DNA from 4 places in the Pseudoalteromonas sp. NZS127_1 genome. Region 1 is predicted to be linked to each of the others. Evidence: predicted binding sites of a transcription regulator. Region 1 holds the regulator's gene; each other region holds the start of a gene.
The links. Region 1 encodes sigma-54, which starts transcription at its own class of promoters, with help from an activator protein. Its sites were predicted from a motif close to GTTGGCACGNNNNTNGNNT; they were not measured.
Positions count from the first base shown of each region.

Region 2: the regulator sigma-54 is predicted to act here: its motif matches at 4,552-4,570, upstream of I6F50_RS08220 (BON domain-containing protein).
Region 3: the regulator sigma-54 is predicted to act here: its motif matches at 5,790-5,808, upstream of I6F50_RS15880 (TorF family putative porin).
Region 4: the regulator sigma-54 is predicted to act here: its motif matches at 5,081-5,099, upstream of I6F50_RS07310 (BON domain-containing protein).

Region 1 is NZ_JADYXO010000003.1:362-7,913, reverse strand. It holds gene kdsC (3-deoxy-manno-octulosonate-8-phosphatase KdsC) at 1-145, shown strand, start outside; gene lptC (LPS export ABC transporter periplasmic protein LptC) at 142-696, shown strand; gene lptA (lipopolysaccharide transport periplasmic protein LptA) at 686-1,231, shown strand; gene lptB (LPS export ABC transporter ATP-binding protein) at 1,228-1,953, shown strand; gene I6F50_RS04365 (RNA polymerase factor sigma-54) at 2,023-3,522, shown strand; gene hpf (ribosome hibernation promoting factor) at 3,549-3,836, shown strand; gene ptsN (PTS IIA-like nitrogen regulatory protein PtsN) at 3,841-4,293, shown strand; gene rapZ (RNase adapter RapZ) at 4,312-5,157, shown strand; gene I6F50_RS04345 (HPr family phosphocarrier protein) at 5,200-5,472, shown strand; gene mgtE (magnesium transporter) at 5,603-6,961, shown strand; gene I6F50_RS04335 (protein disulfide oxidoreductase) at 7,018-7,552, shown strand, end outside.
Region 2 is NZ_JADYXO010000006.1:197,604-205,155, reverse strand. It holds gene I6F50_RS08240 (DUF2147 domain-containing protein) at 1-445, opposite strand, end outside; gene I6F50_RS08235 (DUF4153 domain-containing protein) at 600-2,309, opposite strand; gene I6F50_RS08230 (tRNA1(Val) (adenine(37)-N6)-methyltransferase) at 2,371-3,069, opposite strand; gene srmB (ATP-dependent RNA helicase SrmB) at 3,145-4,371, shown strand; gene I6F50_RS08220 (BON domain-containing protein) at 4,644-4,964, shown strand; gene I6F50_RS08215 (hypothetical protein) at 5,058-5,741, opposite strand; gene I6F50_RS08210 (mechanosensitive ion channel family protein) at 5,982-6,938, opposite strand; gene yaaA (peroxide stress protein YaaA) at 7,060-7,552, opposite strand, start outside.
Region 3 is NZ_JADYXO010000019.1:67,018-74,569, forward strand. It holds gene I6F50_RS15860 (ABC transporter ATP-binding protein) at 1-539, shown strand, start outside; gene I6F50_RS15865 (M1 family aminopeptidase) at 549-4,127, shown strand; gene I6F50_RS15870 (Bor family protein) at 4,307-4,618, shown strand; gene I6F50_RS15875 (hypothetical protein) at 4,615-4,950, shown strand; gene I6F50_RS15880 (TorF family putative porin) at 5,005-5,691, opposite strand; partial or broken gene I6F50_RS15885 (hypothetical protein) at 5,969-6,880, opposite strand; gene I6F50_RS15890 (hypothetical protein) at 7,166-7,552, opposite strand, start outside.
Region 4 is NZ_JADYXO010000006.1:168-7,719, reverse strand. It holds gene I6F50_RS07350 (gamma-glutamylcyclotransferase family protein) at 1-218, opposite strand, end outside; gene I6F50_RS07345 (LysE family translocator) at 245-883, opposite strand; gene I6F50_RS07340 (hypothetical protein) at 895-1,668, opposite strand; gene I6F50_RS07335 (CreA family protein) at 1,698-2,183, opposite strand; gene I6F50_RS07330 (5-carboxymethyl-2-hydroxymuconate Delta-isomerase) at 2,391-2,720, shown strand; tRNA gene I6F50_RS07325 (tRNA-Ile) at 3,040-3,116, opposite strand; gene I6F50_RS07320 (hypothetical protein) at 3,372-3,869, opposite strand; gene I6F50_RS07315 (YqaE/Pmp3 family membrane protein) at 4,248-4,406, opposite strand; gene I6F50_RS07310 (BON domain-containing protein) at 4,479-5,045, opposite strand; gene I6F50_RS07305 (LiaF domain-containing protein) at 5,374-6,042, shown strand; gene I6F50_RS07300 (VOC family protein) at 6,081-6,497, opposite strand; gene suhB (inositol-1-monophosphatase) at 6,774-7,552, shown strand, end outside.

The sequences.
Region 1 (7,552 bases):
AGTAAATGATGCCCATCCACTTATTAAACGTTTATCACACTATGTAACGCAAATGCCTGGCGGCTTTGGTGCAGTAAGAGAGCTCACCGACTTACTTATGCTTGAAAATGGTAAAGCATTGACTACACAAGGCACTAGTTCATGAATGCAGCGCGCATAATATTAAGCGTTTTATTCATTAGCTGTATGGTTTGGCTTTGGTACCCTTATTTTACACAAACAAATATTGTGCCTCAGACTGAGCCTGAAGTTATTGCCAAGCCTGATTACATAGCCATAGAACTCAAACAAACAGCCTATGACGAACAAGGTAAAATTAGCCACAAAGTCACTGCGGCTAAAATGGAGCTATATCAACAATTAGGTTTTACGTTTTTTGAAAAACCTATTTTTACTTTATATAACGAAAAGCAAACGTGGCAAATAAATGCAGACGAAGCAACATTATACGAAGACAAACAATTAATTTTAGAAGGCAATGTGGTTGCCAAAAACTTAACCGATAACGCCATGATAGACAAAATCAATGCTGATAATATTCAGGTAGATATAAAGCTATTAACAATGCGTTCGGAGCAACCCGTTATCATCACTGGACCCAATTTAAAAATCACTGGTAAAGGCCTAGAAGCCGACTTAAAAACCGAAGTGATAAAACTAATTAACCATACGCGAACCATATATTATGACCAATAAAATATTAAAATCACTTATTATTCCTACACTTATACTAGCGTTTAATAGTAGTGCTGCAGAGCAAAACACGCAACCGGCTGCAAATCAAATTTCAATAAGCGCCGATAAGCAAGAAGGTCAATTAAAAGCTAATGTCGGGATTTTTGAGAAAAACGTTGAAATTATTCACGGTAACCGCCGTATCACAGCCGACCGCTTAGAAGTACATAAACGCGATGAACTTGGCGATAATAAACAATTATTAATTGCTACAGGTAGCCCTGCGCACTTTGAAGAAAAGCAATCAGATGGCACGACTATGAGCGCCAGTGCTGACGAAGTACGTTATGATGTATCTAAGCGTTTTTTAACGCTTGTTGGTAATGCACAAGTATCGCAAGCGGGACAAAAAATAAATGCTAAAAGCATTACCTACGATATAGAGCAGCAGCTAATCAGTGCCGAAAAAGATGAAAACTCAACTGACCGCGTTCACACAATTTTAGTACCAATCGAGACTAAAAAAAGTAAAAAAAGCGACAAAGGTCAACCATGAGCACATTAAAAGCAGAGCTATTAGCAAAGAGCTATAAAGGCCGTGAAGTTGTAAAAAACGTCGGCCTTGAAGTCAAAGCTGGCAGTATTGTTGGCTTACTTGGCCCTAACGGCGCAGGTAAAACTACCACGTTTTATATGATAGTAGGACTTGTACCTAGCGACAAAGGTAAAATATCGATAGACGATAACGATATTACTCTTTTACCTATGCATAGTCGTGCTAGATTAGGCATTGGCTACTTACCGCAAGAGTCTTCAATATTCAGAAAGCTGACTGTTTATCAAAACTTAATGGCCATTTTAGAAACGCGCAAAGAGTTAAATAAACAAGCTAGAGAAGACACTCTCGATAAATTATTAGATGAATTTAGCATACAACACATTCGTGATAGCCAAGGTATGGCATTGTCGGGTGGCGAACGTCGTCGTGTTGAAATAGCACGTGCGCTGGCAGCAGATCCTAAATTTATATTACTGGATGAACCATTTGCAGGTGTTGACCCGATTTCGGTATTAGACATAAAGAAAATAATAGAACATCTTAAAAATCGTGGGATTGGTGTATTAATTACCGATCATAACGTAAGAGAAACCCTTGATGTTTGTGAAAAAGCCTACATTGTTTCTCATGGGGAGCTGATTGCATCAGGTACTCCAGAACACGTATTAAATGATAAAACAGTACGCGATGTTTACTTAGGCGAGCAATTTAGGCTGTAACATTTACGCCATGTCTTTAAGCATCTGCTAGTATTAATTATAACAACATAAAAGGATTGTTAGAGATACATGAGGCAATCACTACAGCTGCGCATGGGCCAGCAACTTACAATGACTCCACAGCTGCAACAAGCTATTCGTTTGTTGCAACTCAGTACATTGGATCTCCAGCAAGAAATACAAGAAGCTCTCGACAGCAACCCGCTATTAGAGGTTGAAGAAGCAGACTATTCAGAAGACGCTGCAGGTAAAAACGAGCAAAAAGCAGATACAGATGACATAACTGTTAGCGCATCTGCCGATGATGCTCCAAGCGAATACGAACAAGATAGTGGTGAAGCACTTGCAAAAGACACGCTAAGTGACGACATGGCTATGGATGTTAGTTGGGATGAGTACATGAGTGCCGCCCCAGCAGCATCATCGGGTCCGATGCCTGAAGACGAATCAATATACCAAGGCGCCTCTACTGAAACGCTCCATGAGTATTTAATGTGGCAGTTACAACTAACGCCATTTAGCCCTACAGACGAAGCTATTGCTATTGCTATTGTAGAAGCCGTCGATGATTCAGGTATTTTAACACTAAGCTGCGAAGAGATTTTAGAAAGCTTTAATCAAGAAAACGAAGATGATAACGAAGTCGAACTTGATGAAATTGAAGCTGTATTAAAACGCATCCAACTGTTTGATCCTGTTGGTATTGCTGCACGTAGTTTACAAGAGTGTTTGTGTATTCAGCTTAACCAGTTTGATAAAGAAACACCTTACATTAATGAAACAAAAATGATTTTAACCGAGCATATTGATTTATTAGCTGCTCGTGACTATCGTACATTAATGAAGAAAACTAAGCTCAAAGAAGAAGAGCTTAAGGAAGTAATGACATTAATACATACTCTTAGCCCTAAACCTGCAGATACTATTGTAAGAGAAGAATCTGAGTATGTTATTCCTGATGTGTCAGTTAAAAAAATTAAAGGCCGCTGGGTTGTTGAGTTAAACCCAGACAGCATGCCTAAAATTCGTGTTAATAGCCAATACGCGGCAATGTCTCGCACTGTAAAATCCAGTGGTGACAGCCAGTTTATTCGCTCGCATTTACAAGAAGCTAAATGGTTTATTAAAAGCTTAGAAAGTAGAAACGACACGCTATTAAAAGTGACAAATTGTATTGTTAAGCAACAACAAGGCTTTTTTGAACACGGTCCTGAAGCCATGAAACCAATGGTTTTAAATGATGTTGCTGAAATGGTAGAAATGCACGAATCAACAATTTCGCGCGTAACAACCCAAAAGTATATGCACACACCCCGTGGTATATTTGAGCTTAAATATTTTTTCTCAAGCCATGTAAGCACCGAAAACGGTGGTGAATGTTCATCTACAGCAATCCGTGCGCTTATCCGAAAATTAATCGCAGCAGAAAACTCAGCAAAACCATTGAGTGATAGCAAAATAGCGGATATATTGGCTGAGCAAGGAATTAAAGTAGCGAGACGTACAATCGCAAAATACCGCGAATCTCTGGCTATTCCACCGTCAAATCAGCGTAAAAGTTTGATTTAAGACGCAAAAAAAAGAGGGTAATGCTTATGCAACTAAACTTAACTGGTCGTCACGTAGAATTAACCGATTCACTAAGAGACTATATTAATACCAAATTTGCGAAGCTAGAAAGACACTCTGATCATATTAATAATGTTCATGTCATTCTCGATGTAGAAAAATTAAATCAAAAAGCAGAAGCCACCATACACGTAAGCGGTGCTGAGCTATTTGCCTCTACAGAACATCAAGATATGTATGCCGCCATTGACTCGTTGATCGACAAGCTCGATCGACAAGTAATTAAACACAAAGAGAAGCTTGCTCGACACTAATATGATGAAATTAAGCTCACTTATATGCCAGGACTGCAGCAAAGCTGCGGTCCTTTTTAATAGCAAAAAAAGAATTTTAGAGTTCATTAGCGAACTTGCTCACGACAAACTTCCGTATTTACCGCAACAAGATATTCTTAATGCTTTAATGAGCAGAGAAAAATTGGGTAGTACAGGTATAGGGCGTGGCATTGCCATTCCTCATGGAAGAATGAGCGGTGCAGAAGAGCCTTTGGCTTTAGTACTCGTTAGCGAAACTCCAATAAATTTTGATGCGATCGATAATCGCCCTGTTGATATTTTCGTCGCACTCATCGTACCAGATGGCGATAACCAGCAGCACTTAAAGACTCTAGCAACCATTGCTGATAAACTAAACAACAAAGATTTTTGTAAACAGTTACGCAGTGCAAAATCAGATACTGAGCTTTACCAAGTTATTGTCAATCAATCATAGTTTTATAAAGGGTGTTAAATGGAGTTAATTATCATAAGCGGCCGTTCTGGTTCTGGAAAGTCGGTTGCTTTACGCGTTGTAGAAGATTTAGGTTATTATTGCGTAGATAATATTCCAGTTAACTTGCTTCCTTCATTAGTTCGCAGTGTGTCTGATAGCTATGATAAAATTGCTGTTAGCATTGATGTGCGTAACATCCCTAAACAACAAGATGAATTTAACGATATTCTTGAATACTTGCCTGGCTTTGCAAAACCTACGTTATTTTATTTAGATAGCGACGATCAAACATTGATCAAACGTTTTTCTGAAACTCGTAGATTACACCCACTATCAATTGACTCGTTGCCTCTTGATTTAGCCATCAAAAAAGAAAAAGAATTACTTGATGTATTAATCACCCGCGCCGACTTTATGATAGATACAACTGATTTAAGCGTTCATCAACTTGCTGAATCTATTCGTGAAAAGATTTTAGGTAAAAAAGATAAGCAACTGATTGTCACGTTTGAATCGTTTGGTTTTAAATACGGTATACCAAAAGAAGCAGATTACGTATTTGATGCACGCTTTTTACCCAATCCACATTGGGAACCTGAATTAAAACCTTTAAATGGGTTAGATCAACCTGTTAAAGATTATTTGGCCAATCACAGCATAGTGCAAAAATTCACATGGCAAATTCAAACATTTGTACAAACGTGGTTACCGCACTTAGAGCGAAATAACCGCAGTTATTTAACCATTGCCATTGGGTGTACAGGCGGGCAACACCGCTCTGTATATTTAGCGCAAACTATCGGTGAAAGTTTTGCAATGACACATCCCAATGTGAAAATTCGCCATCGCGAACAAGAAAAATAATATAGCTGAATAATCACCTGTTCAGCTTAAGTAGAGTAAGTTATGCATTGTGAAGACACTTTTTTAATAAAAAACAAATTAGGATTGCACGCCAGAGCAGCCACCGTGCTTGCCCAATTGGCAGTGCAGTTTGATGCGACAATTACATTATTTCAAGATGACAAAGAAGCCGCAGGCGATAGCGTACTTGCACTAATGTTACTTGAAAGTAGCCAAGGCAAAGAAGTAAAAGTTGTATGCAAAGGCCCCGATTCTGAGCAAGCTTTACATGCTGTTGGAGAATTAATAGCACAACGTTTTAATGAACAAGAATAAACAGTTATAAAAATAATGCTCGCATTACTAATGCCCCAACTAAAACAGATATATAAAATAAATACGGTTAGTGACGCCAGTTAACTCACCTCTCCCCATAAAATAATATAAAAATTTATAAAGGACGCCAATGCCTGAAGCTTTTGAACAAGATTACCCACTACAGCAACTAAAACAGGTGACTAAGTCACTCAATAGTGGTCAATTTGTTCAAGTTAGGCGCATGCTCGCAAAAACAGCTCCTTGTGATACCGCATTATTATTAGAATCATCACCGCATAAAATTCGCCGACTCCTTTGGCAGTTGGTTGATCCTGATGTGCAAGGCGATGTTCTTGAAGAACTATCAGAAGATGTTCGTTTAGGCATTATTGCCCAAATGGAACCTAAGCACATTGCAGCCGCAACAGAAGATATGGGCCACGATGACTTAGGTGAAGTATTACGTAGTCTGCCGGACACCGTTTATAAAGACGTTGTTAGCGCGATGGACATTCAAGACCGTGAACGTGCAACACAAGCACTTTCGTATCAAGAGCGTTCTGCTGGCGCGCTAATGAACACCGATACGGTGACCATTCGCCCTGACGTTACGCTTGATGTTGTACTTAGGTATATTAGGCTACGTGGCGAGTTACCAGAAGGTACCGATGACTTGTACGTTGTTGATAAGCATAACTGCTTTATAGGCGCTTTATCGCTGAGTACATTATTAACTAACCCGCCAGAAAAGATTGTTCGCGATTTAATGGATGAAGATTGTGAATCCATTCCAATCTCAATGGATGAAAGTGAAGTCGCGCAATTATTTGAACGTCATAATTGGATATCGGCCCCCGTAGTCGATGATAACGATCAGCTCCTTGGCCGTGTCACTATCGATGACATCGTTGACGTAATCCGCGAAGATGCTGAGCATAGTTTATTGGGCTTAGCCGGCCTTGATGATGAAGAAGATACCTTTGCGCCAGTACTAAAAAGCTCTAAAAAACGCTCAGTTTGGTTAGGTGTCAACTTACTAACTGCACTTGCAGCTGCTTTTGTAGCTAGCTTTTTTGAAGGCACTTTAGATGTTTTACCTATTTTAGCTGTACTTAACGGTATTGTCCCTTCTATGGGCGGTGTTGCAGGTAGCCAATCATTAACGCTTGTTATTCGTGGTATTGCGGTAGGTCATATAAATCAAACAAACCAACGTTTCTTGATGATGAAAGAGCTTGCTATTGGCGCGTTAAACGGTGTTTTGTGGTCGTTGTTAATAGCAGGTGTTATTGCCCTATGGCAGTGGGACTTTATGCTTGGTGGCGTACTCGCCTTCGCTATGTTTATGAACTTAGTGGTGGCAGGTGTTGCTGGTGCGAGTATCCCTATTATTCTTAAAAGAATGAATATAGACCCAGCACTTGCAGGGAGTGTGGTGCTAACCACGGTGACAGATATTGTGGGTATATTCGCCTTTTTAGGTACTGCTACTTGGTTGCTGGTTTAAGTTAGAAACTTTTGCAAATAACTAAAGTAAAAAACACTTAGGGTAAAGCTGCAACTATGACAACGGGTACCAAAAATAAAAAAGACACACCTAAAAAAACGCCAAAACAAAAAGGCCTATCAATATTAAAAAGTGTGTTGATATATGGTTTCATATTTTTCGTAATTTATAACGCTGTCAATTGGTGGCGACAACCTGTTATGCCAGCAAATCCTCAATTACAATTAATAGATTATAAAGGGCAAAACATTGATTTGTCAGCAATGAGCCAAGATAAACCAACACTTGTCTATTTTTGGGGAACTTGGTGCCCTATTTGTAGTATTACCTCCCCTGCCATAAACGAACTCGCAAACGAGAATAACTACCCTGTCGTGAGTATCGCAATAAAATCAGGCTCGGATCAAAAACTACATGAGTATCTAAATGATCATGGCTACAGTTTTACCACTGTCAACGATCAACACGGTGAGATATTTGCCGATTGGCAAGGGCAAGTCACGCCATCTTATATAATCTTAAAAGATAATAAAATGACGCAAGGGCTAACAGGCATTCAGCCGTTATGGTCACTAAAATTACGTTTGTGGT
Region 2 (7,552 bases), on a different contig from region 1:
ACTCTACTCTTACCCAATATTGGTTGCGGTAAAAAAAGCCAATGTAGCCGCGTACTTCAAGCTTTTTACCTTCCTCTTGCGGGGTTAGTTGTAAGGTATAAGTTTTGCCATTTGTTGGGTCGAGTATTTCACCGTCTCCCCAGATGCCATCATCCTGTGCTTTTACATCTTTAATAATAGTCATGCCAAGAATAGGTTGGTCTTTTAACTCATCATCGCATTTACTGCATATATCGTTTTGTTTTGCAGGATCAATGATTTTGTCAACGGTACCGCTTAATACACCGTTGGTTTGAGTAATACGTACATACGACTTAGCTTGGTTTGTATCTTCATCAATGGTTTTCCAAAGGCCTACTGGCGTAATAGCAGCAAACACACCTTGGCTTGCAAAAATGGTGGCTGTTAACGTGCTAAGTAATACTAATTTATTTAACTTTTTCATTATGTTGCCTTTTAAATTAAGTGGCTAATGGCTAAATCATATCAGGTGATTTATAAACACACTATTAAAGCATCTTACCTAAAAGCAAAAAACCTAAACTAATAATCATTAGTTTAGGTTTAAGGGGCTGTAGCATAAAAAACAAAGTAACGTATTACCTCACTTTAAAAACAACATCCCCTATTTTTAGATTTGAATATTCAGGCTCAACTAAAGATAATTCATTATTATCAATCATGCTTTTAAGGTATCTAATCTCTTCAGGATTTTCGACATTCATATACTTTGAGCGCCACTTACCCATGTCGAATAACCAGAAATATGCGGCTATATTTTCATTACTTTCGTCAATCACTATAAAATCTAGCTCATCATCTTTGTTTAAATCCATGCCAATGAAATAGTAAGTATGTTCTTTTAAAGAGTTACGATCGTAAAAATGTTGTTCAGAAAATACTGCCTCTATTAAGCCTTGGGGTATTAGCGCTTGTGATGGCCAAAATACACTGCGCTCAATAAAATCATCGATTGTGTGTTCAAGCGTTAAAGCAAACTCATTATTTACATACATCCTATCGATAATAGCGTATTGCTCTGGGTGACTCGTTTCAATTTTCTGTTTTAATAACTGCATAGCTAAATAACCTTGACGACCTAAGCTGTACTCAAAATAGTAATAATCAAACTTTTCTACTGTTACTTTACCTGCATCTAAACGCGCTATTTGGCTGTTTGTAGATAAGCTTTGAAAGTTTAATAAAGGAGAGTTAACAACAAGCATACTTACAAGTACAACCCAGCCCATCACAATATTTATTTTGCTAAGCGGCTCTAGCCAATTATCTCTCTTTGTAATTATTCCAACAAGATAACTAAACGAAAAACACGCCAATAAAAACCAAATTAAAATACCCCAACAACGATCTACCGTTAGCCCATGCTGATCTACCCGTAAGTAAATTCCATAGGCAGAAATAACACTATAAACGGGAAGTAACGCAACGCTTATAAAAACGAGTCGATGCAAGAGCAAGTAATAAGGGCGAACTGATGAGTCATCTTTATAAACTGTATTAACAAAAAATAAGGTGAGCACCTGCAGCCACATTACTAACAAACTACCACTTCCGGTTTCCCATAATTTATTGAGCCCGGTAAAAGGAAGTGTTGCTAAAAAACCGAGAGAAATAACTGATAAAACAGGAAGTAAAAACTTAATTAAAGTTTGTAGTAAAAAAGCGATATTATCTTCAATGTTCAAAAGCTTTCTAAATATGATACTCGCAAAGGCAAATGCGAGCGTTAAGATTGGGATCCAAAACCATTCATTTCTTAGTAGCTCAGAGAAAAATTCTATATCTAAAATATCAAATAAAGCCGCACCTAAATTTAGAATTCCCCAAAAAATAAGCACGAACAGCCAGCATTCCCCAAAAATTATAAAATTGCGCCAAGAAAGCTTAAACAAACGACTGTAGCTAACATTTTCCGAACTACCAAATTGTTGAATGTACATAAGGCCTTTAAAGCCAGCTATTAAACTAGTAAAAATAAAAGCTGACATTAAAGTGTTATTACTTACGTACTCTTGAGGCTCTTGCTGAAAGCCTGCATACGCACCCAGTAAAGATAACAACAAGGAAAAAGGAAGGATTAAAAGTAACGACGTTTTTATATTATTTTTATTAACAGTCATTAGCATTAATAAAGGAAAGCTCATAGAAAATGTAATAAGTGAGACTAGCCATGTAGGGCTTGTTGCTGGCCACACATTGTTTTCTATACTGCTATATAAAAGAGTAAGAGCAATAGCCTGTAATACAGCAAGTGTAATTATAAAGGGTTTAGGTATCTGACTATCCATATCTGTTCTCAGCGATAAGTTTTAGTTAGTTTGCGTTATTCGTTCCTATTTTACAATTGCTTCACATTTTCAAATAAAATGCTTTGCACAGGGCTATATAATCAGCCGTGTAGGTATTATCTAAGTTTCTAATACACAGTGTTGATGATTCTATATCGCTTTTTACGTAGCTAAATGTCATTAAACTGCGGCTAATATCTTTATTTGGCGTGGCTTTCACTTGGCAATGAGTATTTAAATAAAGCCCATTTTGAGTAGCAAGCTCAATAAATAGCACGCCTTCAACTCTCGGGAGTATTAAGCTAAAGCGAGAGCTTCTATGGCTTAAACGTTTAAACGCATTAATTAACTCTTCAAAACTTAGGCCGTCGGTATGGCGTGCGGTATTACGCGCAACATTATCGCCTTTTAAACTGTGATTAAAATACGGTGGATTAGAAATAACCACGTCAAATTTAACTTCACTACTAAAGCTTTGAATAGTTTGGTGCGTAATACTTATAGTTGGCCACGGGCTATTAGCTACATTTTGTAATGCTTGGGTATAGGCGCTTTCGTCAATTTCTACCGCAGTTATATCAAGCTCATTACTGCGCTGCTTACACATTAGTGCTAGTAAGCCGGTGCCGGTGCCTATATCAAGTAATGACTTTGCACCGCTTAAATTAGCCCATGCGCCAAGCAAAATGCCATCGGTAGAAACTTTCATTGCACAGTGGTCGTGTTCAACTTTAAATTGTTTAAATACAAAACCAGACATTTTTTCACCTTTTCATTCACCAAGCGCAGCATAGCGCGTATAATCAGGGTAATTGTCCCTTATTTTAGACACTCTATGCAATTTTCTGAATTTGATCTTGATAACAAGCTACTCGATGCCATTAATAAAATGGGCTACGAGACGCCAACCAGCATTCAACAACAAGCTATTCCTGAAGCACTACAGGGGCGCGATATTTTAGCATCTGCGCCTACTGGTACAGGTAAAACAGCGGCATTTTTAATTCCGGCTATTCAGTACTTACTGGATTTCCCACGTCGTGACCCTGGTTTTGCGCGCGTACTCGTTATGACCCCGACTCGTGAGCTGGCTTATCAAATTCATGAACAATGTGAACTGCTAGCTAAACGCACACACCTAAAAATTGGTGTAGTAACAGGCGGTATTAACTACGGCACGCATAAAGAAATTTTTGAAAAAAATAATGATATTTTAATCGCCACACCAGGTCGATTAATGGAATACCTAGAAACCGAAAACTTTCATGCTGAACACGTAGAAATGCTTATTATTGATGAAGCAGATCGCATGTTAGATATGGGTTTCAAAAAAGAAATGAGCCGTATTTGTGACGAAGCTAAAAATCGTCGCCAATGTTTTTTATTCTCAGCAACACTTGAAGGTGACAGCGTAGAAAGGTTTGCTGAAAAAACATTAAGCGACCCAGCTCTATTAGAAGCCGAATCGTCACGTAAAGAAAAAGCTAAAATTCACCAATGGGTACATTTAGCCGACGATTATCATCACAAACTTGAATTATTAGTTAATACGCTAAAAAACCCTGACGTAACTAAAGCGATTGTGTTTGTTAAAACTCGCGAACGCTTAGAAACATTGATTGGCGAACTTACAACTAATGATGTAAAAGCGGCGTGGTTACGCGGCGAAATGCCACAAGACAAACGTATGAAAGCCATGGAAAACTTCCACAGTGGCAAAACAAGCATATTAGTTGCTACCGACGTAGCTGCACGTGGTATTGATGTATCTGACATCAGCCACGTTATTAACTTTGATATGCCGCGTACTGCCGACGTATATGTACACCGTATTGGTCGTACTGGCCGTGCTGGTAAAAAAGGGATAGCAATATCGCTAGTTGAAGCACACGATATTGGTATTTTATATAAAGTAGAGCGCTACGTTGAACAAAAATTAAAACGCCGTGTAATTAGAGGTGTCGAGCCACAGCATAAAGAAGCTAAGCCACCGGCTAAAAAACGTAAAGATCCAGTAAAAATGAAAGCCAAGAAAAAGGCTAAGGTTAAAAAGAAAAAGTAACCTAAAACATTTTTATACTAAGCCGACTTTTGTCGGCTTTTTAATGCAAGCCTTGCAGGCTCTGCTGTTTGTACCTGTTACATATGTAACCCAAGCATGTAACTCATACTCATTTAAATGTAATTTTTGCCCACCTGAATTCCCACTTAATAAAATTCCCTTATATTTCATAGCGTTAATATTGGCACCGAAATTGTAACTACAAAGATAACCTAGCCGATGGAATTTCCATATTGTGGCTGCACTATTCACCGTAATGTAAGGATTAAGTTATGAACCGCTTCAAGTTAACTATCGCTTTAGTATCATTTTGTTGTTTATTTTTATTAGCTTGCGCTACAAAAGTAAGTGCAGCAACCAACATGGCCGTAGTAAGCAGTGTAGCCACTCAACCTAACTTACAACAAGCTATCACCAACACCCTACGAACTAATCCTAACCTAGCGTTAAGTGATATTCGCGTGCAGGTAAAAAATGGTGAAGTAGATTTATACGGTGAAGCACAAACTGGTTTTCAGCGCGCACTGGCTCAAAAGTTTTTAGAAAATATGGATGGGGTTAAAATCATTCGTAACAAAATTAGCGTTATTTAATACGCACCACATAAACTTATTTGTATAACTAATTCATAAGCGCGGCTTGTTACTCCAACACAAGCTGCGCTTTTTTATGTTTATTTTTTGTAGTTATTTCAATTTATCTAGTTGTTGAATAACATCACTTAATTTAAAACTACTTTTTTGTGAATTAAAACTTTCAACAAAAACTTCTTTAAAACTGCTTACCGTAGAATCTTCATTTAGCTCAAAAGGAAAACCCTTAAGTTCCTTTGTTTTTGGGTTAAACTTATAAACAAAATTGTCACCACTTAAACCCGCTGAAAAAACGTAATGATGATTATCAACCCATCCTGCCGCGCCATGAAATAGAGCAATATTTATTTTATCGTTTTGAGTATGTACGCCGACTTTAACTACATTATTTTTATTGAATGCGGCTTTTGTTATCTCTTTACTGGGGATAAACCAAAACCCTTTTGTATTACCCACAAACACAGCTAAATATTCATTATCAGGTGACCAAGTGATAACGTTACTTTCATAACTTTTTCTAGGGCATAAAACATCATCTGAGCTACAAAACTCTCGTAACTTCTCTTTTTCAATATATGCCGCTTTATTTGGTAAGATTAATGTAGAGGTAAGGTTTTTGTTTTTATCGAGAAAAAGTATTTCAGCGGTATTGTTATCTATATTTAATTTATAACTCACATCATATTTAGCATTATATTCGTTACCTACTGAAATAAAGCTAATAACTAGGCTTGAAAATAAAATTATTTTTGTAAACCATTTAATCCTTAACTTCATTTGTTTGTAACCCTAATATCTAAAAAAAATACACCTTGTATAACCAATAATTGCATAATAAATAGATAAAAGGGAAACTTACCTTATAAAAAATACGTTACAAAATCTGCTGGAGAAAATAATTAATGAATAAAGAAAAGTGACTTGAACTAATTAAAAAGCGCATTTTTTACTCTGTAAAAATGCGCTGTTGGTAAGTAACTATTTCCCAATGCTTTTGCCTAATGAGCTTTAACTAAATTACTCACTTTGGTTAGAGTCAGTACCGTCGCTACTGTCTTTATTTGATGACTGCTGGCTTATTTTGTCGCTTATCATGGCATCGAGTTTTTCGCCGCCTTTAATACCAAAATCTAAAGTACGAATTGGGAATGGAATACTAATGTCAGCCTCATCGAGTGCCTGCTTAACGGCAACAACACCTTTGTGGCGTACCGTCATAAAGTCAGGCTCACCTGGGTATTTAATCCAAAACCACACCAGTAAGTTAATGCTGCTGTCGCCAAAACCTTCGGCGTATACAGCGGTTTCGTCTTTACGTATTACGAAGTCAAATTCATTTATTTTTTCGACGATGACGTCCTTTGCTTTTTCTATGTCGTCGCCGTACGAAATACCTACAGGTACTTCTATGCGCCTAACACCTAGCGTGGTGTAATTTTTTAGTACATTTCTAAATAATACTTTGTTTGGTACCAGTATTAACTGCCCATAAAAGCTCTCTATTAGCGTGTTACGTAGGTTTATAGAATGTATTGAACCAAACACGTCATCGGTTTCTATTACGTCGCCTGTTTTGAATGGTTTGCGTACACCCATAGCAATACCGGCTATTAAGTTTTCGGTCATATCCTGAAAAGCAAAACCAATTGCTAAACCAACAATACCCGCACCAGCAAGCAGTGAGGTAACAGTGCCTTTTAAGCCAACAAAATCGAGCGCTATAAATAAGCCTATACACAACACAATAACTTTAAAAATTGACGCCATTAAGTCGGCAATTTGTTTTGAGTCGAGTGAGCGGCGTAATACGTTTTTCATCAGCTTGCCAGCAAAGCGTGCCAATATTGAAAACACAATTGCGATCAGTATCGCAACTATAAAATTAGGGATATGACTTATTACAACATCAAACCACCCTCCGAGCTTTTCTTCTATTAGTTTTTCGGCTTCGTCAATTGACGGAATGCTGATCATTTTATTTGCACCTATTTAATTAGTGTTCTCATTAATATTAGATGAGATTGCAAATATAACGCCAACATCAAAAAAGCCATGCAATGCATGGCTTTTAAGTTTTTTATTTAAGCTTATAAACCTAATTTTGTTCGTCGCGCATAAATACCGGCTCAAGCTCTTTAACTGTTGCCTCTGGGCTAAAGTAATAACCTGCTACCGTAAACTCTTTAAGTTGGCTTAACTGCGTTACTTTATTTTCGATAATGTAGCGCGCCATCATGCCGCGTGCTTTTTTAGCGTAAAAGCTAATTACTTTGTATTGACCGTTTTTACAGTCTTTAAAGTGTGGGGTAATAATTTGTGCATTTAATGCTTTCTTATCTACCGCTTTAAAGTATTCGTTTGAAGCAAGGTTAACTAAGTATTGCGCGTCTTGTGCTTTTAATACTTCGTTTAATTTATTCGCTATTACGCTGCCCCAAAACTCGTATAAGTTTTTGCCACGCGAGTTTTCAAGCTTGGTGCCCATTTCTAGGCGGTAAGCTTGCATTAAATCAAGTGGTTTTAATAAGCCATATAAGCCAGAAAGGATACGTAAGTGGTTTTGTGCATAATCAAGCTCGCTAGCTTTA
Region 3 (7,552 bases), on a different contig from region 1:
AAGGGTTACTTGCGCACACTAATTTATATCAACATCGCTCAAAAGCGGTAAGTGGCTTTTCGGGCGGTATGCGCCAGCGTTTTGGTATTGCACAAGCCTTACTAGGCGACCCTGATTTACTAATCGTTGATGAGCCAACAGCGGGGCTAGATCCTGAAGAGCGTAATCGTTTCCATAACTTATTAGTAAGCTTAGGCGAGCAAAAAGTAGTTATATTATCGACCCATATTGTTGAAGATGTTGCAGAGCTTTGCCCAAATATGGCGGTGTTGGCTGGCGGTAAGATTTTACTGGAAGGTAACCCAATAGCGCTTACCGATAAGCTCCAAGGACAAATTTGGCGCAAAGCCATGAGCCAAGAAGAAGCGCAAGAACTTGAGCCGCAATTACCGGTTATTTCTAAGCGCTTATTTGCAGGGAAAACAATTTTACATGTAATAGCAGAGCAGGCTCCACAAGGGTTTGAAGCAAGTAATGCAAATTTAGAAGATGTGTATTTTTCTACACTGCTTAATCATCGTAACAGCGAAGTAGCATAAGGAGGCGTTATGTTTTTTAATATGCTTGCGTTTGAGCTGCGCTATTTTATGCGCCAACCTTCGTTTTATGTGACCTCATTAATCTTCTTTTTTATGGCGTTTTTTATAAGCTCCAGTAGTAAGTTTCCGCTAGGTGGGGCGAATGTTCATATGAACTCGCCGTTCTCGATTATGCTTTTAACCGTTACATTTTGTACACTCGCTATGTTTTTAGTGGTTAACTTTGTTGCCAGCTCTGCTATTCGCAACAGTGAAAGCAAAATGGATGAGCTGGTATTTAGTAAGCCTGTTAATCCTGTGCCTTATCAAGCAGGGCGTTTTTTTGGTTCTTACTTAGTTGTACTTATTGTGTTTTTAAGCGTGCCATTGGGTGTGTTTTTAGGGTCGCAATTTGGTTTATTAGTTGGCTGGCTCGATGGCGAATTGATTGGTCCTAATAAGCTAATGTACTACGCTGCGCCTTATCTTTATTTAGCAGTGCCAAGTTTACTTGTGCTTTCGGCTATTTTTAATAGTGTAGCGGTCTATTTTAAAACCATGATGTCGGTGTATGTAGCAGCTGTTGTGATTTTTATAGCCTATCAAATTGCCGGCGTTTACTTTGATGATTTAGCATTTAGAAATATTGTTGTTTACGCCGACCCATTTGGTTCAGGTTCGTTAATTGATTTAACACGTTATTGGACTGTAAATGATAAAAACACAGAAGTGCTAACGCTCACAGGTGACCTTTTAGTTAACCGTATATTGTGGGTGGCAATCAGTGTTGCAATGTTTTTTGGCCTTGGAAAGCTAAGCAACCGCATAGTAACTAAAAAACAGAAGAAGCAATTTAAAGTCTCTGCTTTTGTACAAAATAAACAAGCTGCACTTATCAATAGTGCTAAAAATTATAAATCAGCGGGGATTAGTACTAAATCTCAGCTAATAATGCGCAGTATATTCGAACTTAAACAAGTTATATTTAGTGCTCCTTTTATGATTTTAGCGGGTGTAAGCATTGTAACGCTTATGATCCCTCTGTTTGCGCCTATTGGTGCTTATGGCACTACTAACTGGCCTTTAACTCAGAATATGGTCAATATTATTAGCGGTATTTCTGGTTTATTTTTGTTTGTTATTATCGCTTTTTATAGTGCTGAGCTTGTGTGGCGAGAGCGACAAAGTGGCATGGGCGATATTATTGACAGCTTTCCTGTACATAACAGTGTTTTTTGGGTGTCAAAAATACTGGCTTTAATCGCCGCTGTTTCTGGGTTGTTCCTCGTGGGAATGATACTCACAATTACAGTTCAGTTATTTAAAGGTCAATTTAATTTAGAGCTAGGACAGTATTTATTTAGGATTGTTTATTTATCGATTTTACCGTTGATTATGCTGACAGTACTCGCCTTCTTTTTACAGATTATTAGCCCGAATAAATATGTAGGAATGGGTTTGTTTATTTTGTATTACATAGCGCAAAAAGTAATGGGTTCTTATGGGTTTGAGCATCATATGTATCATTTTTCGCAAAGCAGTAGCGTACCGTATTCTGATATAAATGGTTATGGACATTTCTTACAAGCTGCGCATTGGTACACATTATATTGGGGCGCGTTAAGTCTTGTTTTAGCGATTGTTGGGTTTGCGTTATGGCACCGTGGTCCTTCACAAACGCTGCGCACACGCCTGTCTATGCTTCGTTATAATATGTCGTTAAAAGGGCAAGCGATTGCGGTTATTAGTGCACTAGTGTTTGTTGGTGCAGGCTACAATATTTATAACAACACGCGAGTTTTGAATGAGTTTACTACGAGCGATGAGTTTCAAGACAAGCAAATAAGTTATGAACAGCAGTTTGCACAATACAAAGACTTAGCAGTACCTATGGTGACCGATGTTGACTTAACTGTTGATATTTATCCAAAAAAGCGTGCTTTAAGTGCTGTGGCAAAAATTAAATTTACTAATACCTCTAACGAGCCAATTACGCGAGTGTTAATAAGCTCACCTCAACACGCTAAAAGTTGGGATGTAGCTATGGCAGGCGGTAAGATAGTTGAAAAATTACCAGCGCTTTATTCAGCATGGTTTGAGTTTGAGCAGCCGCTTATGCCAAACGAAATAAGAGAAGGGCAACTGTCGGTTACTCGTGATCATACAGCCTTTACTGATAAAGACTCTGATACACAATTAGTTGCCAATGGCACTTTTATTAATAACTTGGAACTCCTTCCTAGCTTTGGTTATAGCCGTGGTTTACAGGTAGCTGATAAATTTGAACGCCGTAAGCATGATTTACCAGAACTTGAACGTGCCCATAAGCTAGAAGACAGTCAGTACTATACTCAAAGTGATTTTGGTGCAGCTAATGGGTTTATTAACTTTAAGGCAACGGTAACAACCGACGAGTCGCAATTTGCTATTACCCCAGGGTATTTACAAAGTGAAAGTGTAAAAGACGGGCGCCGCACTTTTGTTTATGAAATGGATGCGCCTATTTTAAACTTTTATGCGGTGCTTTCGGCTGAACTTGAAAGTAAAAAGGTTGAGCATAATGGGGTAAATATTGAGGTGTATTACCACAAAAATCATGCATGGAATGTTGACCGCATGATTGAGTCGGTACAAGACTCGATAGATTACTTTACACAAGCATTTGGGCCGTATCAGCATAAGCAGCTACGTATAATTGAATTTCCTAAGTATCGCTCGTTTGCACAAAGTTTTGCCAATACAGTCCCTTACTCAGAAAGCATGGGGTTTATTACAGACTTAAGAGATGAGAGTAAAGTTGACTACCCTTACTATGTTACCGCACATGAAGTAGCGCACCAGTGGTGGGGGCATCAAGTGTCGGGAGCAAATGTTGAGGGGAGCGCAGTTATGTCAGAAACGCTTTCACAATACAGTGCGCTTATGGTGCTTGAAAAACGCTTTGGCGCAGAGAAGCTAAGTAAGTTTTTAAAATATGAGCTTGATAGGTACTTAATAGGGCGTACAGGGGAAGCCTTTGAAGAAATGCCACTATATAAAACGCAGTCTCAACAATATCTTCATTACAATAAAGGATCTGTGGTAATGATGGCGATTTATGATCGTTTAGGTGAAAAACGGTTAAATGATGCACTCAAAGCATTTTTAAATGAGTTTCAGTACCAATCAACACCATACCCAACAACACTTGATTTACTTAGCTATTTAAAACAAGACGCAACACAAGCAGAGCAAAGTTTTATTGACGATCAGTTTAAATATATCACCTTATATGAGCTTGAGATGAAAGATGTGTCAGTTACAGATAGCGTTGATAGCGAAGGATTTTATACTGTAACACTTAGCGTAGAAGCCGTTAAACAGCGTGCGGATGGCCAAGGTGAAGAAACTGAACAGCCGCTCGATGAGCTAATTGATATTGCATTGTTTAGCGATGACCCTGAAAACCTACTAGCTGAAGATTTTGTTATTTACTCTCAAAAGCACCAAATAGTATCAGGTACTAATACTATTGAGCTTAAAGTAAAAGAAAAGCCACTATTTGCGGGGGTTGATCCTTACATTAAGCTAGTCGACAAGGACAGTAAAAATAACCTAGCTAAATTTTAAGGTCTATCTACTAACCACTTAAACTGACTAATTTAAAGGCCGCATTTATGCGGCCTTTATGTGTAATAAACTGTATAAAACTTCATAGCGTTTCTACATATTCCCCACAGCTTTTTACGCTAATATTTTATGTTCTCTTATAAAGTTACCTTACTGGTATTTAGTTTATAAGAAAGAGTATGAAACCATTAATTATAGGGGCGATAGCATTAAGCCTGAGTGCTTGTTCTGCGGTAACCATTCAGCCACAGGCAACAGCAAAAATAACGAGCCAAGCTAATTACGAAGATAGTCGCTCATTTTACTTTTGGGGATTGGTAGGCGAGCAACGCGTAGACGTAAAACAAATATGTTCAAATACACCGGTTATTCAAATGCAGTCACAACAAACGTTTAGTGATGGAGCGCTGAGTTTAATTACGCTTGGAATATACTCGCCCCATACCATTAAAGTGTGGTGCCAAGAGCAAGTAATAGGGGAAACATTATGAGTATCAAGCTACTTGCAGCCGGTTGCACACTGATTATTTTAACGGGATGTACAAATATTTACTTTGATAACGGAGCACAAAGCAAAGTAAGCAATAAAACGCTAAAAAGCTCACAGTGGCATCATAATTTTGCACTTGCGTTGTACGAGGGATCAGAGCCGTTAGATTTAACAACACATTGCCCACAAGGTGAATGGCAAAGCGCTCATACGTATAAATCGTTTACTAATGGTTTAGCTGAGGTGGTTGTGAATCAAATCGGCCCAGCTTGGTACCCTAAAACAGTAGAAGTACAATGTAATAAGGTACCATTTAAGGCAAAACAGCTATAAAACGAGAAAAGGGCCAAAAGGCCCTTCGTGTTGCAGCAAGTAACACATTCTTTCTTATAAATTAAAGTCTACAGAATAAGCAACGTAAGCTTTAATATCTGAATCATCCATATCTGTATCAGACAAACCAAAAGTAAAACCGTCTTTCGAAATTGATACACCGTAATCTAAGATATTATCATCGCCAATAAAATCACCAGAGTAATGGCCTAAGTGAAGTGCCATTTCAGTGCCGTTACTGCCAACAGCAAAACCGTAGTCAGCTGTCAGGTAAAGTGAATCACCAAAGTCTGTACCATCACCACTTGCAGCTGATGTTGCTAATACAGAAGCACCAAAGGTAAAGCCTTCAACACTGATGCTACCGTAAATTTCAGAGAAATCTGCGTCTGCTTCAGAAGCTGCGTCTGGGTAAGCGTAATAAATATAACCAACATCGTAGCTAACACTTTCGTTAATATCGCCACCAAAGCCTGCATATAAGTCAAGCTCATAGGTCATTTCATCTGCCCACGATGCATTTGAAGCCCAAGTACCTGCATAAAAGCCCGATTCATTGGCATAATCAATACCGCCTGAAATAGCTGCATCGCCCCCAGTTTGCTCTTGACCTCGCCATAAGTAGTTTGATGTTGCCGCTGCATTAGCAGTTACTTCAGCATGCACAGCTGTAGATGTTAAAGATGTTGCGCCCATTAATGCTATAGCACTTATAGCGATGGTTTTTTTTAGTTTTAGCATGTCCATTTCCCGTTATATGATTTTTGCTCGCCAAGGTTTTTATTATGTAATCGGAACCTTTAGGCTGACGGCTTTTTATTGTTTAACTAACGGGATAATTGCACTGTATGTGCCAGCTTCATTATTTTTTATTAAAAATTATTTTTTATTTATTAAAAACATGAGCTTGAATTTTATGAATAGGATGGGGATATAACATGAAGGAAGATGTTGCGCACATTGCTGGTGCATAAATTAACCTAGCCGCACCATAAAAGTACGGCTAAATTAGAAGGTTTTAGCCGAATATAGTGCGCATAAGGCTAATTGTTTCGTTTACGCTGCGACCTTTTTGTACTTCACTCACAATTGAATCACGTTTACTGCGAATGTGTTCAGGAATATCGTCAGCAGCAAGAGCACGGTCTACTAAAATTTCTGCAGACTCTTTACCTCTACGCTGAGTTTTACCTGTTGTAGTTGTAGTACGTTTAGGCTTGCTTAGCAGTTTAATGTAGTTAGAGTTATCTGGTGTTTTAGCATCAGCGTAGTGAAAGAAACATGGAATTAATGCTTTAATAGCAACCAATTGTTCTTCTAACTCGTTACTAGGTTTAGCCATTTTATACCATGACATAGCTTGAATACCTTTTACGATATCTTGCCAGTAACGCTCAAAATCACTATTTTTAAGTTTAGAAACACCAAGGGCACCACATAAAGCATCTAATCGATTATTTGTAATCGGAGTAAATAAATCAGGGCGACGCATTGCAAGCAAACGAGTTGCAGGAGCAAGTGTTGGTTTTTCGTTGTTGTCGGTGAATATTTTTGAATAAGCAGCAACAAATTGTTGATACTCATATTGAGTAATATCACCTTCAAGTGGAATATTTACTAGTGCGTCGTCAAAAGCACCTGGTAAATCACCAAGCATTTGATGGAAGCTCTTTGCACTCTTTGTAGATGCAAACCATTCAACGTCAAAGTTGTATGTGCTTGGATCAAGTGATGCCATGTGCTTACCGCTAAACGCAAGTAAGTCTTCAGGGATCATATCTTTAAGAGATTGTTCACGAATGCTTTTAATGTAGTCTACTAAACGAAGTTGTTCATCAAGTGCAATAACGTCTTTGTGTTGTTCTACAAATACACTTACAACAGGCCAAGGAGCAATACGTAAAGCTTTAGCCTGTAAAAAGCTAATCGCTTGCCCTGTAATGAGAATTCACTCAGCATGGCAAACGGCGCATACTTAAATATTATTTAGCCTTAAAGCTGCAGAGATTGTTATAAAACAAATGAACCCAGCTTGATACCATAAAATAGTGGACGTGAGCTATTCTTTGGTATTTTTAAAAGTGGGCAGTGATTGATGCCGGTTATTCGTGACTTAATATACTTATGGGGTCTAGTTTTACTGCTTTATAGCAGGAAAACTAGACTCTAATATAGGACTGAAAATAGCTTTAAGTATTATACTTGTCAGCGTGAATTAGTTATTTAAAAGAGTTAATAGGCTAGGGTCTTCAGTTTCAATATATAATGCTTTTAATTTTTTATCACCACTTTCGGTTTCAGTAAATTGCTGAAAAGAATAGTTTTTAGAAAAACTTGAAAGAGCCTCAATAGATGCTTGATTACTACTTTGTGTATAAGTAAGTTCTAGTGCGCAAACCTTCCCTGCACACTCTAGATCTTGCTGTAAAATAGTGACGTCTTTTAATTCATTTAGAATAAAATCGTTTAGCTTATCTTTACGTATTTGTGCTATTTCAGAGTATTCAATATTAGACATACGCTGCAGTAATATTGAAGTATCATTTTTAAATACGTCGTCCAATGCTTTTGTTGAAACAAATTCTTTTCCACCCTCAGTTGA
Region 4 (7,552 bases), on a different contig from region 1:
TCATCTTCATTAAGCTCATAAATAACGCCGTAAACCAGCGCGCCTTCTTTATCGCTTGGGCAAATACTGCATTTGCCAGAGCCATCTTTAAATAGCATATCAAAAGTTAGCTCGTAACCTTTAAGTACCGCTGTTCCTACACGCTTTACATTAGGTAAGCGCGCTAACAAACGATTAGATGACATATTGGAGCCAAACGAAAAATTATATAACGGCATTTTATCTCCTGTACTTTTTAAATAAGTTAAATAACAACACGTACTGCAAGAGCAATTAAAATAACGCCAATTCCACGGTCAAACCAATAACCGCGTTGTTGGAAAAAACCCCTTACATTATTTCTAGAAAGTATTATTGAAAGCATTGAAAACCACGCCCAAGTAGCCAATGCCATGTACACACCGTAACCGACCTGTACGCTAGTCGGTGTTGTTGGGCTAATCACGAGTGTAAATAATGACATAAAAAATAACGTGGCTTTTGGGTTTAATGCATTTGTGAAAAAGCCGCGCCTAAAAGCAAGCCAAACGGATTCTTCTTGGACGGTTTTTTTTTCAACATCTTTTGCAGCCTCGCCTTCATTACTTGCTGGAGGTTTTGCAGCTCTGAGTGCTTGTACGCCTAAATAAGCTAAATATGCACCGGCAAGATACTTAAGCGCCATAAATAAACTAGGCGATTGCGTTAAAATAAGCGCAACACCTAAAACGCAATAGGCAACGTGCAGTAAAATAGCAGCGCCAACACCGGCGCTTGTCCACAATGCATTGCGCCTTCCTTGTTGCACACTTTGCTTAAGTACTACGGCAAAGTCGGGCCCTGGGCTTGCTACTGCAAAAAAATGAGCAATAACAATCAGTAAAAATTCATCTAAGTATTCCACGCAGATCCTTGCTAGTTTGGCGAATAAGCTAATAACAGCGGGTTAGCCGAGTTATTTACCAATGCTTTAATTTCTTTTTGCGCTTTTTTAAACTGACCACGTAAATGCGGCTTTAAATGCTTTTTAGACACTTTATCGTTTTTAAAGTAGCTAATCAGGGCATGCATAAATACCGTATGTGTTTCACTTAACTTAGCTTCACGGTTAGCGTATGGATTATAACAAGAGCCACAACCGCCTTTAAACTGATACACCGTGTTGCTCATCATCACACCAAATCCTAAAAAACAGGCAAGTGCGTCGGCAGCTTGTGGTAAATACTCCCTACCTCCTGGCGGTAGCACCCCAACGTGATGAATAAGTATGGTGGCCAGAGTACCCGCATAACTTGCCACTAAATCTTGTGGCTGATTAATCTGATTAGGATTAAAAGAGATACTGACCTTATGGCTTGGCGGCACAATTAGATGGCTGCCTTCGCCACGTATTCCATCACTAAATTCAAAGTGCGGAAAAACTTGCGGTTGTAACTGCTGAGGTGCGACTAATTGAATAGGCCATGCATTCATACCCGCGTAATTAGTAACCCGGGTAAAAACATTACTCGCCATTTCCTCAATGCTCGATACCGAATCAGGGAAAAAAGTGGCCGTTGGCAGTATTATTTGAGTGTGCTTTGTAAAAAACTCTGCATCAAAATTTTCTACAGCCCAAATAAATGTATCAATAAGCCATTGCTGCTCTTGATCTTCCAATAAAGGTGCCGATTTAAATAAAGCTAACATAAGGTGCTCTTATAAGTTTTAGTGCTAGTTTAGTTTTTTTGTGTAAGTGCCCAATCCCACGCTTGAGTATTGTATAGCGGCACTGTTGATAGTGCATGGTGGTGGCTACCACTGGATTCTTTAGTTGAATACGATAAGTACAATAAAGTACGATTCTCAGCATCGTAAATACGGCGCACTTTTAGTGATTTAAATAATATACTTTTAGATGATTTGAATATCACTTCACCTGATTTACTGCGGTCTATTTTTTGTAGCTGCTGCGCTGTAATAGGACCCGTTTGACGACATGCTATAGACATATCAGAGGGATCAGAAAAGTCCAAATTAGCCTCTATATGACTAATATGACAAGTAACGCCTTCAAGGATTGGATCTTGCTGCGAATTAACCACAACATCCTTAGTTGTAAATAACCCCAGACTTACCGATGCAACATCGTCAGAGCAAGCACTTAATGTAACAACTGCACCTGTAAGTAAAGCTAAACGTTTAAATTTTTGTGGTAATTTCATACTTATCCTTAATTAATATATAAGTAACTTGGCACCTACGTTACTAAGCGAAGGTTCACCTGTTTGTTTTTATACTAACATCAAAAATAAATACGACTAAATTAGTTTAAAGTAAAGATTTTAGATAGCTCAGGGTTTAGCGAACCCTGTTGTATTTGATACAATTAACTCTCGCTCATGCAGTAACTCATAATAGGAAACGCCTAAATGCCGCACATTATTATTGAACACTCAGAAGACCTCCCTGTTTTACCACAAGTACTGGTAGAAAAAATTCACACTACCGCTTTCGAAAGTAACTTATTTGAATTAGAAACCATCAAAACACGCGCTATTGCTTATCAGCAATATCAACTTGGCGCAGGAAAATCAGGGTTTATACATATCGCGGTACATATTTTAGCGGGACGCTCAATTGAGCAAAAACAAATGTTAAGCGAACTGCTACTTTCATGCTTAAAAACATACTGCAGAGCATCAGACAGTTTAAGCGTAAATATTTACGATATTGAGCATGAGATATACCGTAAAAATTAGTTAACTCTTGTAGTTTTGAGCAATAGAAGTAAACACTAGTAAGTAAAAAGCCCCAATAGGGGCTTTTTTGTATTCTAAAATCAGGTGCAGCTCATTGTCATTTACAAAACAGAGCATGAATAGCGTCCGATCTAACGCTGGAATTTAATAGTGCATTCGCACTCTTTCAAATTTAAGAAAGCTTAGCTTAATCTATGGATTAACTTTATTTAAATTATATTTATTATTAGAGGTAAATAAAGAATCATAAATTACACGATATTAAGTTCATGTAGCTTTAAATAATTTGAGTAGGTATTTTTTGGAAAGTTTGCAAAAGTGGTGGCCCCTCCCAGACTCGAACTGGGGACCTAACGATTATGAGTCGTGTGCTCTAACCAACTGAGCTAAGGGGCCAACTTTTATATAACTGCTAGGCAGTTAATTTTTGAAGCGTTCAGTCACAGAGCGACTAAAGCGGGTTGCAGTATAAAAACTTTTTAGGTGCTTGTCACTACCAAACACCTTTATTTTAACAATCAGTAAGCTAACTGCTTAAATAGTAATCTTTTAGGTGGGTATAAGCATAAAATACAAGATATTCCCCACGATATTCTCTGCATTAAATTATAAAAACCTTCCTCCCACATGTAGTCTTTTGTATTTAACGCTCTACTTTTTAAGTAAAGCTAACATATATGTGTAGGCATACAAGGCTGTAAAAAATATGCTTGGGGCTACTGTAAGTGTCAAATTAGGTGTCTGATTAATTACATTCACCATAATCACTAAGCTCGATTGAACAGTAATCGGAATAATAGGCGCAAAAAGTACACCTGCTATTTTTTTGTTACCTAAATACGAGGCGCTAGAGTTAATTGCATTATTGAAGCTTTGTCGTATTGCTACGTTTTGTGGTGTTTTAGAATGAAACATACAAATAATTGGAGTTACGAACGCAAGCGATACATAACTAGACTTATACTTGTTGACGACCTTTTCTAAAATAAAAGTAAAAAACAGCGTTACAAATCCACTATACAAACCTTGTACTAATGCAGCTTGAAGCGTGACCGATTTAGCAATATCTGCAGAACTGTTCGCCCAGTAGGCCCAGCTAAAATAAAAAACGAATGACACAACGCCTGACAGTATAAGTCGAATATTCAATTAGCTACCTCAATATGCGTAAAAGCTTGGTGTAATGATAACACTAGAAGTGATGGTAATATTGTCACTAAATAATAGAGTAATTAATCGCGTATTGTAGATATATAAACAAACTAATATTAAAGATTTCCTAAATGGCATCAATACAGAATCAGAACACTACTGTTAGTTAGAAAGCTTAATTGAAGTAAACAATGGTTTGGCTGAGTGTATTTTGGGAGTGAGTTACAAGAAATAAATCACTTAGTTTGAGTAAATTAAAAATTAGATTTTGATAAAAAATATTTACTTTAAAAACTAATATTGTGAGCCGAACGGTACTGGGGCACTTGTATCATTAGGCCTCAGTAGTCGGCTTACACAATATATAATCTGTCATTATTTTTTCGCAATAATGTAGATTGCATGTATTAACCCTGGGAAATAACCTAGCAGTGTTAATAAAATATTTAACCAAAAATGCATACCTAAGCCAACTTGCAAAAACACACCTAATGGCGGTAATAAAACCGAAAGTATTATACGAATAATATCCATGACTAAACTCCATTTAAATTAAGCATTAAAAAGACGTAAAGCCCAGTGTTAGTGGGCCTTAACTATACTGTATTATTCAGCAACAATAGCTAGTTTATCAACTACGTCACGAACATCTTCAGCATTTTTAGCAATTTTAACTGCTAGTTGTTTTTCAGCTTCAGACTCTACTGAACCGTTCAGAGTTACAATACCATTGTCGGTATCAACATCGATGTCTGTACCACCAACTTCTGAGTCAAACAGGAAGCGAGTTGTGATTACAGTGGTGATTTTAGCGTCCGTTAGGTCGTTATCATCATCGTCCATCATGTCATTGCTTTTATCTTTGGTATCCATGCTTTTAACAACAGTAAGGCTGTTATCAACATCAGATACACCATCTAGGCTAAGTACAAGTTCTTCTGCTAGCTCTTTATCAAGCTCGCTATTAACTTTACCTGTAAGTACTACTTTGCCATTTTTTACATCAGTGTTAATGTCAAAGTTGTTTAGATTAGTGTTCATAAGTAGAACTGTTTCTGCCTTACCATCAATCCAAGCATCTTTACTTTCGTTTTCCCAGCTGTTTGCTTGGGCACCCATAGCCGTAGTACCAAGAACTAGAGCTGCGATAATAGACTTGTTAAATGTTTTCATAATCTTTCTCCTTTTGATTAAAGACACTTTAACTAATGCGAGCTTTGGGCCAACTTTATTTATACTTAAATTTCAATAGGTTGAGTTTATTTTGGAGTGAGGCATTATCTATAGTTGTGTAACTATTTACAGGCTACTCGGTAAAACTTTCTCAAATAGTGAAAATAGCTAGATAATTGCATTTTTGGTTAATCTATCGTTAATATAACAAAATAAAAAACATCATTATAAATTAACCTACTGATAATTAAGGTGATTATATTTGGTGCGTGCTTTGCATATAAACATCAAGAGCAGTATCAATAGTAAATATAATAAGGAATGCCCCATGTCTGTAAAAGTTGAAGACCGCCCAATAGAGCAAGTACGCGAACAAGTGATTGATCAATTAATTTATAATTACAGTCATGGGGTTATTTCTGTTGATGCATTTGAGAGACGACTCGATAACGCGATGGATGCACCTAATAACAACGCTCTTTTAGCCTTAGTAGAAGACTTAACACTTAATACCGATCAGCAATATAAAGCAGAAAAACAATCGCAATTTAAACCACATTATAGTGCACAGCAAAACAGTGATGATGATTTTACATTACGTAGTATTTTAGGCTCTAACGAACGAAGCGGTCAGTGGGTCGTGCCAAAAAATATATATTTAAGTAACTTTATGGGATCGGTGGTACTTGATTTTACTGATGCCATTTTTGCGCATCAAAATGTAACTATTCACGTTAACTGTATTTTTGGTAGCGATGAGATTTACGTACCAGAGCATGTAAATGTAGTGTCTAAAATGTTTTGTATTTTAAGTAGCCTTGAAAATAAATCAGTGTCGCTTAACAAACGCCAAGGTCCTACTATTCATATTGAAGGAAAGGCAGTTATGGGATCGGTTGAAGTAAAAATAAAGCGCACAATTAAAGAAAAATTTATGAGCTTTGCAAATGAGCTAAAAACCCAGTTTGGCACGGGTAATAATAACCGCTCACTATAATTGAGTAGCAGCACTTTAGCGTGCTGCTTAGTATTTTATTATAAATCGTTATTTCGCTCGCTTGGTATATCACTTAAATACTCTACAAACTCAACTTCAAACCCGGCGGGATCAATAAAGTAGACATTCTTTCTGAAAGGATTCTCGCTACCTTGCTTGCTTACTGTAAAACCCACTTTATTTAAGCGCATTACTACTGCGCTTAAATTATTAGTTACATAAGCAAAGTGTGCAAAACCAATTTGATGGCCCGATAGGTTTCTGTTTTCACCTTCACCATGGTCGCTTATCGCAATGTAATGCGTGTCATCTCCAAAGTGTACCCAGCGTCTTGGTTTTCCGTACCAATCACCTCTACCCTCACTTCTGATTGACCAATGCGGAAATACAGCTTGGTAAAATTTAAGCATACTATCTATATCACTCGCGACTAAGTTTACGTGCTCTAAATACATAATGTTGTCCTATCAATTAAGTTAGGATCACGATAAAACCTCAAGCTAACTTTAGGTAAAGCGTTATTTAAAATTAATTCAATTTAATTAACACACAAAGGAACATAATGACTTATTAATTGCTCATTATTATTTTTAAAAAATATAGACATTTTTCAATCTTGTATAAAAAACAAACATAAGTATTTGGGGTTTATTGTTTACTTTATGTCAAAAGTCGCTAAAATATGCCGGCTGAAATATATAAACGTTCTTTTACAACCCAAAGGTAATACCATGCATCCAATGTTAAACATTGCGGTTCGCGCTGCGCGCAACGCAGGCAAAATTTTACTTCGCGCAAGTGAAGATTTATCAAAAGTTGAAGTGCAACAAAAAGGCGCTAACGACTTAGTAACTAACATTGATAAAGAAGCCGAAGCCGTAATTCGTGACACTATTTTACAGTCTTACCCTACTCACTCTATTGTTGGTGAAGAATTAGGTGAGCATAAAGGCAAGGATGATGATTACCAATGGATTGTAGATCCTATCGATGGAACAACTAACTTCATCAAAGGTATCCCTCATTACGCGGTTTCTATCGCACTTAAAGTTAAAGGTCGTTTAGACCAAGCTGTTATTTATGATCCAATTCGTGGTGAGCTTTTCACTGCATCTCGCGGTCAAGGCACTCAGTTAAACAGCAAACGTCTACGTGTTAGCAAAACTACGGTTCTTGCAGGCACTGTACTTGCTACTGGTTTCCCTTTCAAAAACAAAAACCACATGGATGCATACACTGAAGCGTTTAAAGCATTGTTTGTACACACTGCAGACATTCGCCGTGCAGGTTGTTCTGCTTTAGATATGGCATACGTTGCAGCTGGCCGTGTTGATGGATTTTTTGAAATTGGTTTAAAACCTTGGAACTCTGCTGCAGGCGAACTTATGGTTAAAGAAGCGGGCGGTATGGTTGTAGATTTCGCTGGTGGTAATAACTATAACCACAGCGGCAATATTATCTGTGGTTCACCAAAATTGACTCAAGCAATTATTCGCGAAATTCGTCCAGT